Regions from separate parts of the Klebsiella sp. A52 genome, predicted to be linked through region 2. Evidence: predicted binding sites of a transcription regulator. Region 2 holds the regulator's gene; the other holds the start of a gene.
What was found. Region 2 encodes ArgR, which controls arginine synthesis, uptake and breakdown. Its sites were predicted from a motif close to ANTGAATAAAAATACANT; they were not measured.
Positions count from the first base shown of each region.

Region 1: a site for ArgR is predicted at 1,629-1,646, ahead of argA (amino-acid N-acetyltransferase). Genes of this name have one in related genera too.

Region 1 covers NZ_CP074437.1:2,349,067-2,353,488, forward strand. Annotated here, with positions in the region: gene argA (amino-acid N-acetyltransferase) at 265-1,596, opposite strand; gene amiC (N-acetylmuramoyl-L-alanine amidase AmiC) at 1,823-3,076, shown strand; tRNA gene KGA69_RS11075 (tRNA-Met) at 3,163-3,239, opposite strand; tRNA gene KGA69_RS11080 (tRNA-Met) at 3,285-3,361, opposite strand; tRNA gene KGA69_RS11085 (tRNA-Met) at 3,407-3,483, opposite strand; gene mltA (murein transglycosylase A) at 3,696-4,422, shown strand, end outside.
Region 2 covers NZ_CP074437.1:1,860,246-1,864,667, reverse strand. Annotated here, with positions in the region: gene KGA69_RS08780 (GntR family transcriptional regulator) at 1-202, opposite strand, end outside; gene KGA69_RS08775 (GntR family transcriptional regulator) at 189-818, opposite strand; gene mdh (malate dehydrogenase) at 950-1,888, opposite strand; gene argR (transcriptional regulator ArgR) at 2,429-2,899, shown strand; gene yhcN (peroxide/acid stress response protein YhcN) at 3,280-3,543, shown strand; gene yhcN-B (DUF1471 family stress response protein YhcN-B) at 3,644-3,910, shown strand; gene KGA69_RS08750 (barstar family protein) at 3,961-4,236, opposite strand; gene aaeB (p-hydroxybenzoic acid efflux pump subunit AaeB) at 4,321-4,422, opposite strand, start outside.

The sequences.
Region 1 (4,422 bases), 490 kb from region 2:
AACAAAATGACTATCCTGAAGGCGTGGGATATGCCTATTTGCAATCGGGTAGCCCGGATAAGGCGTAAGCCGCTATCCGGGAATCCTCCCCCGGTGGCGCTTACGCTTACCGGGGCTACCAACCGACTACCGAACCGTAGCCCGGATAAGGTGCAAGCCGCTATCCGGGAATCCTCCCCCGGTGGCGCTTACGCTTACCGGGGCTACCAACCGACTACCGAACCGTAGCCCGGATAAGGCGCAAGCCGCTATCCGGGGGATCCGTCAGCCCAGGTCTGCCATCAATACCTTCGAACGGCGCTGATAGTTGTACATCTGTTTTTTACTCTCCGGCAGCAAATCAATATCCACCGGGGTAAAGCCGCGTTCCTGGAACCAGTGAATACTACGGGTGGTCAATACAAATAGCTTGCTGAGCCCCATCTGCTTCGCCTGGGCGGCGATCCGGCTCAGGAGTACCTCGCCGCGTGACGAACTACGGTAATCCGGATGCACCGCCACGCAGGCCATTTCGCCAATTTTCTCTTCCGGGAATGGATAGAGCGCGGCGCAGGCGATGGTGGTGTTATCGCGCTGGATGATGGTGAATTTATCTATCTCCATTTCCAGCTGTTCGCGCGAGCGGCGCACCAGAATGCCTTGCTGCTCCAGCGGGCTGATAAGATCGAGGATGCCGCCGATATCGTTAATGGTTGCCCGGCGGATCTGCTCGGCGCTTTCCATGACGATCTGCGTACCGATACCGTCACGTGAGAACAGCTCCTGCAGCAGCGCGCCATCTTCCTGATAGCTAATTAAATGGCAGCGACGCACCCCGCTGCGGCAGGCTTTCACCGCCCCGCGCAGGAAGCGTACGGTACCGGAATTATAGTCTTCTTCCGCTTCCAGCTCCTCTACCCGCGCCTGCGCCTCGTTAGGGAACAGTTCGGAAACGATCTCGCCATGCTGGTCGTAGACCCCCTGCGACGAGCAGAAGCCGATCATCTTTTCAGCTTTCAGCTTTACCGCCAGCTGGGTGGCAATCTCTTCAGAGGTGAGGTTGAAGCTCTCGCCGGTGACGGATACCGCGACCGGGCCCATGAGCACGATTGCGCCGCTGTCCAGTTGGCGATGAATGGCTTCTTCGTCGATGCGGCGAATACGGCCGCTGTGGCAGTAATCCACGCCATCATCGACCCCAAGAGGCTGAGCGATAATAAAATTGCCGCTCACTACGTTGATATGCGCCCCCTGCAGGGGCGTATTGCCGAGGCTCATCGACAGGCGGGCGGTAATTTCTAACTGCAGCATGCCGGCGGCCTGCTTCACCAGCTCAAGGGTTTTGGCGTCGGTGACGCGGGTCTGCTTGTGATAAACCGGTTCGTGGTGATGTTCCGCGAGGTTGGCGTCAATCTGCGGGCGCGCGCCATAAACCACTACCAGGCGAATACCGAGGCTATGCAATAAGCCAATGTCATTGACTATGCTGGAAAAGTTATCATGCTCGATGGCTTCTCCGCCCAGCATGATGACAAACGTTTTTCCCCGGTGCGCGTTTATATAGGGAACAGAATGGCGGAATCCCTCGACCAGTTCAGTGCGACGCTCCTTCACCATGACAAACCCTCAATGCATGATTATTCGTAATAAGTGTATTTTTATTCTGTTTTGCTTCGTGGTGCAACCCCTAATTTGTCACTAATTTGCGAAAACATTGTGACAAAACCTTAGGTGTCAAAGTTTGTTTACCCTTTTATAGATGACAGGTTATGCGGCTTTGGTTAAAGTTTCCGGTCAATCTGTTCATTTTGGCTTCAAACGCGTTTTTTTGCTTGGGAGTGGCATGTCGGGATACAAGTCGGGATTAAGCCGCCGTCGTTTTTTACAAGGGGCGGGCGCCATGTGGTTAATGAGTGTGAGTCCGGTCGGTTTGGCCGCCGCCGCGCAGGTTGTCGCGGTGCGTATCTGGCCGTCGTCGACCTACACCCGCGTCACGGTGGAATCCAATCATGTACTGAAATATCGGCAGTTTGCGTTAAGCAATCCTGAGCGAGTGGTGGTTGATATTGAAGGCGTTAACCTGAACTCGGTCCTGAAAGGGATGGGCGGGCAGATTCGCGACGACGACCCGTATATTAAATCCGCGCGCGTGGGCCAGTTCGACCCGCAAACCGTGCGGATGGTGTTTGAACTGAAACAAAACGTCAAGCCGCAGCTGTTTGCGCTGGCGCCGGTCGCCGGTTTTAAAGAGCGTCTGGTGATGGATCTTTATCCCTCTACGGCCACCGATGTGCAGGATCCGCTGCTGGCGCTGCTGGAAGATTACAACAAAGGCGATCTGGAACGTCAGGTACCGCCGGCAGAGAGCGGGCCGCAGCCGGGGAAAGCCGGGCGCGATCGTCCTATCGTTATCATGCTCGATCCCGGCCATGGCGGTGAAGACTCCGGCGCGATTGGTAAATACCGTACTCGTGAGAAAGACGTGGTGCTGCAGATTGCCCGTCGATTGCGCGCGCTCATTGAGCGTGAAGGCAATATGAAGGTCTTTATGACCCGTAACGAAGACGTGTTTATTCCCTTGAAGGTGCGCGTCGCCAAGGCGCAGAAGCAGCGTGCCGACCTGTTCGTTTCGATTCACGCCGACGCCTTTACCAGCCGTCAGCCGAGCGGCTCTTCGGTGTTCGCGCTCTCGACCAAGGGCGCTACCAGTACCGCCGCAAAATACCTCGCGCAAACGCAGAACGCCTCGGACTTAATCGGCGGGGTCAGTAAGAGCGGCGATCGTTACGTTGACCACACCATGTTCGATATGGTGCAGTCCCTGACCATCGCCGACAGCCTGAAATTTGGTAAAGCGGTGCTGCAAAAAATGGGCAATATTAATAAGCTGCATAAAAATCAGGTGGAGCAGGCGGGCTTTGCGGTACTGAAAGCGCCGGATATTCCTTCGATTCTGGTCGAAACGGCCTTTATCAGTAACGTTGAAGAAGAGCGTAAACTGAAGACCGCGAAATTCCAGCAGGAAGTGGCGGAGTCGATTCTGGCGGGGATCAAAGCCTACTTTGCCGATGGGGCGACGTTGGCCAGACGCGGATAAAAAAATAGCGCCTTCGGGCGCTTTTTTTGTAGCGGTATCTACGGACGACAGAAACAAAAAAACACCCTTGAGGGTGTTCATTGTGTTGGTTGCGGGGGCCGGATTTGAACCGACGACCTTCGGGTTATGAGCCCGACGAGCTACCAGGCTGCTCCACCCCGCGTCCGTGTTTACTCTTCCATCGAGTAAATTTGCTTCTGATTGTAATTGGTTGCGGGGGCCGGATTTGAACCGACGACCTTCGGGTTATGAGCCCGACGAGCTACCAGGCTGCTCCACCCCGCGTCCGCCTCTACTCTTCCATCAAGTAGATTTACTTCAGATTTTAATTGGTTGCGGGGGCCGGATTTGAACCGACGACCTTCGGGTTATGAGCCCGACGAGCTACCAGGCTGCTCCACCCCGCGTCCGTGGAAGCGCACTATACTCCGCTAGCGTTCTGATGCAACCTTTTTTCGTAGAAATCGTCAATTTTGTAAAAAATGGCGACTAAGTAGACAGCGATGGGCGGATTTTTACACAATTTGGGCTGCAGCTCGCTTTCGCGCATTTCATTAGCCGCATGGGTTTGTTATCTTCATCACGCACTAAGGCTTAGCAGCAATAAAGAAGAGATACCATGAAAGGACGTTGGGCAAAATATGTAGCGACAGGGGCGATGTTGGCGATGCTCGCCGCCTGTTCCTCGAAACCGACCGATCGCGGTCAGCAATATAGTGATGGCAAGTTTACCCAGCCGTTTTCATTGGTAAACCAACCTGATGCGGTAGGCGCGCCGATTAACGCCGGCGACTTCTCCCAGCAGGTTGGTCAGATTCGTAGCGCCTCTCCGCGTCTCTATAACAGCCAGAGCAGCGTTTATAACGCGATTCAGGAGTGGCTGCGTTCCGGCGGCGATACCCGCACGTTACGCCAGTTTGGTATTGATGCCTGGCAGATGCAGGGTGCCGATAACTACGGCAACGTGCAGTTTACCGGCTACTACACCCCGGTCGTGCAGGCCCGCCACACTCGCCAGGGCGAGTTCCAGTATCCTATTTACCGTATGCCGCCGAAAAACGGCAAGCTGCCTTCCCGCGCCAGCATCTATGCCGGAGCGCTCAGCGATAACTACGTTCTGGCGTACAGCAACTCGCTGATGGATAACTTCATCATGGACGTGCAGGGCAGCGGCTATATCGATTTCGGCGACGGTTCGCCGCTTAACTTCTTCAGCTACGCCGGGAAAAACGGCTGGCCCTACCGTAGTATCGGTAAAGTGCTTATCGACCGCGGCGAAGTGAAGCGGGAAGATATGTCGATGCAGGCGATCCGTGAATGGGGCGAAAAGCATAGCGAAGCGGAAG
Region 2 (4,422 bases):
CTTTAATCAGGCCATCGGCGGCTAAAATCTGAAACGCTTCGCGCACCGGCATGCTGGAAACGCCGACCATCCGGGCAATGCCTTCGAGAGTTATCTCCTGCCCTTCCACTAAATCCCGCGAAAGAATCGCTTTGCGTAATACCGCAGCGACCTGCTCTTTCGCCGAAAGAAGCTTAATTTTCCCTAATTTAGGCTTCTGCACTTTCCCAATCCTTCATATGTTGACGCATAATTTCCGCAAGCATGAGGAAATAACGCTGTGTTGCCTGAGCAATATTGCCCACATCGCCGCGGCTAATGGCTCCAGCCAGTTCATGTAGTATCAGTGCCGATTCCTGGCTATCGTCTTTCAGATACAGGATGACATAAGAAATATATCCATCCAAAAATTGCTGATACGCCTTCGCCAGATAGCGGTTATCAAGATAGGAAATCAGCAACTGATGAAATTCCAGTTCGCGAGTTTTGTCGCCAGGCTGCGCCAGCGCTTGCGCGCGCCCGAGCAGCAATTCCCCCTGGTTTGCCGGCACGAGAGTGAACAATTCGGCAGCCATCACCGCGATCACGCGAAAAATATGGCTAACATCATCGGGCACCAGCTTTGATACCTGCATATGACGGTTAGGCAAGCGCACCAGAAACCCCTCTTGTTCAAGAGACTGCAACGCTTCTCTAACCGGCATACGTGAAAGCCCTAGCTGCTCAGCAATACTCTCCTGCGCCAGCTCATCTCCCGGTTTTATCGCTCCGGAAAGAATTTGATAGCGAATGATTTGCGTAATGTGGTCCCTGGTCTGCTTTCTTTCGATCTTTTTCACAACGTCCTCATTGCGTGGGGCTTAAGACGCGGGGATTTTAGCAGATTTAGCCGCCAGGCGGCGCATTCGGCAGGGAGATGAGGCGATAAAAAAGCCGGAACGACGGTTCCGGCTTTTCTGCTAAGGAGATGTTACTTGTTGACGAAATCCTCGCCGAGGGCGATATCTTTCTTCAGCGTATCCAGCATGCCTTCCAGCGCCTGCTGTTCAAAAGCGCTGAGTTTACCAATAGACTGACGCTCTTCCACGCCATTTTTGCCCAGCAGCAGCGGCTGCGAGAAGAAACGGGCATACTGGCCGTCACCTTCGACGTAGGCACATTCAACCACGCCTTTTTCACCCTGCATGGCACGCACCAGTGAGAGCCCGAAACGCGCAGCCGCCTGGCCCATCGACAGCGTCGCCGACCCGCCGCCCGCTTTCGCTTCCACGACTTCCGTCCCGGCGTTTTGAATACGTTTGGTGAGATCCGCGACTTCCTGCTCGCTAAAGCTGACGCCAGAAATCTGCGACAGTAAAGGCAGGATAGTGACGCCAGAGTGGCCGCCAATGACCGGAACTTCAACCTCGGTTGCCGACTTGCCTTTCAGCTCGGCGACAAAAGTATTAGAGCGAATAATGTCGAGCGTGGTGACGCCAAACAGTTTGTTTTTATCGTACACGCCGGCTTTTTTCAGCACTTCGGCGGCGATAGCGACGGTGGTATTTACCGGGTTGGTGATAATACCGATGCAGGCCTGCGGACAGGTTTTTGCGATCTGCTGCACCAGATTTTTAACGATACCGGCGTTAACATTAAATAAGTCGGAACGATCCATGCCGGGCTTGCGCGCGACGCCGGCGGAAATCAGCACCACATCAGCGCCTTCCAGCGCCGGGGTTGCATCTTCACCGGAGAAACCTTTGATTTTTACATCTGTGGGAATATGACTTAGATCTACCGCCACGCCCGGCGTAACCGGAGCGATGTCGTACAACGAGAGCTCTGAACCTGAAGGCAGTTGGGTCTTAAGTAGTAGGGCAAGCGCCTGGCCGATGCCACCAGCGGCGCCGAGGACTGCAACTTTCATCCTAAACTCCTTATTATGGTTAATTTACACCCTGAATAATTCGAGTTGCAGGAAGGCGGCAAGAGCGTGAATCCCCAGGAGCTTACTGAAGTAAGTGACTGGGGTGAACGATTGCAGCCAACGCACATGCAGCTCGAAGTATGACGGGTATAGTCTTTCGTTATTCCGTCGCCTGGACCTTAATTCACAAGATGAACAATTACAATAATTATGGCTGAAGAATGCGGGGTACGCGCAATGATGCAGCAAATTCGCATTTTTCTTCCTGAGACTGGCCATCCAGCAAAGCCGTAGTACCGGATCGACTATTGGTTACAATACACCCAGCTCGCTCGGCAAAACAATATCAATTTCATAACATTTATTTCACTTTTACAGCAATTTACCCGCTGTGATGCAGGCATGTTCCTCATCAGGGTTATTTGCTAAAATATGCGCCTTTCATAACATTATTTACGCTATTCCCTTGCGGATTATTTGCATAAAAATGCACTTGTATGCATAATGATGTTGTTTTTACCACCATAATCTGGGTGACTTATGCGTAGTTCGGCAAAACAAGAAGAACTGGTTAAAGCGTTTAAATCGCTGCTTAAAGAAGAAAAATTCAGCTCGCAAGGCGAAATCGTTCAGGCGCTGCAGGAAGAAGGTTTCGAGAACATCAACCAATCGAAAGTTTCCCGCATGCTGACAAAGTTTGGCGCCGTTCGCACGCGTAACGCCAAAATGGAAATGGTCTACTGTTTGCCTGCCGAACTCGGCGTGCCGACGACCTCCAGCCCGCTGAAAAACCTGGTGCTGGACATCGATTATAACGATGCGGTGGTAGTGATTCACACCAGCCCCGGCGCGGCGCAGCTGATCGCACGCCTGCTGGATTCCTTAGGTAAAGCCGAAGGTATTCTGGGTAGTATCGCGGGGGATGACACTATCTTTACCACCCCTGCCCGCGGTTTTTCCGTTAAAGATCTCTACGACGCGATTCTGGTCCTGTTCGAACAGGAACTCTAAGCGCTCCCCCTCTGGTTCCCGCCAGAGGGCTCTTCCCCGCAAAACGCTCCCCCTCAAACCTTCAAATAAAGCAGCATTTTTTTAACATTTAGTGTGGTTTTCCACCTCTATACATTCCTTTACCGAATGATAACGGCTAAAGCGCACAAAAGATCAAAGCGCAATATCTATTTGATTTAAATATAAATAATCATGACATTCACCCCATGAATGACATTTCTAATTCTTATACGTTATAAAAACGACATTTCTTGGAAATTATTTACACTGAAAACAATTAGCATGGTATTAATATTTTTGGTGATTAGTGTATACTTGATTTTGTGATGAGGGTCACGAAACAAAGCCCCCTAATAATAAAATTCGACGAGGTGAACATCATGAAAATCAAAACCACTGTAGCCGCACTCAGCATGCTATCCGTACTGTCCTTTGGCGCTTTCGCCGCTGATTCAATCAACAGCACTCAAGCGGAAAGCCGCCAGTCACTGGGCACCGTATCTATCGGCGCGGTAGGTTCTTCCCCGATGGATATGCACGAAATGCTGAACAAAAAAGCACAAGAAGAAGGTGCTTCTTCTTATCGCATTATCGAAGCTCGCACCGGCGACCACTGGCACGCCACTGCTGAACTTTATAAATAAGCTTTAACGATTGTCGGTCATTAACTGAAACAGTATCTCTTCAGCGGCCTGGGTTCATACGAAATCTCCCGCCGCTGCACAAATGGTTGGAGTAAAGATTATGAAAAGCGCAATTATCATCGCATCCCTGGGTCTGGCATCTGTTCTCTCTTTCGGCGCAAGCGCAGCCGTACAGCAAGTGAACGCCGATCAAGCACAAAATCTGCAACCAATGGGCACTATCTCTGTATCTCAAGTAGGTAGCGCGCCAATGGATATGCGCCAGGAACTGGCGGCTAAAGCCGAGAAAGAAGGCGCCAGCAGCTACCGCATTATTGAAGCTCGTACCGGCGACAGCTGGCACGCGACTGCTGAGTTGTACAAATAAACCCTCGTCGTCTTATCCGACGACTTGCCCCCGCCCTGCCGGGGGCTTTTTTATGCCCAACGGGCATTGAAACGTAGTAGTCCTTCCAGCTCCTCTTCCGCTTCATCGAACAGCAAAATTAACGCGCCAAAGCGACGACGCTGTTTTTCATCCAGATGAACAAATTCAATCTCCAGCGGGAACGGTAAGCGCCCTCCCGTCACCGCGCTCCACAGCGCGTCGAGGTTATCCACCTGCTTATCCGGTAGCGCGAAGGCGCGGGAAAACTCGCGATAGAAATCCTGTTGCTCAGCTATTTCATCAAAATCAAAGGTATAAATAGTCATTGCCCGGCGCCCCTTAAGCTCTGTCCCTCTACACCAAATAAGTATAGCGATAAAAAAACCGACGCCGGGGCGTCGGTTCGCAGCTTAGCTGTTGGTGAGCACGTGCTGATATTTCTTCAGCATATCGACCAGCCGTCGCACCGGCTCAGTGACCTGGGGCGACGCCTGCCAGTGAAGGAGTTTTTC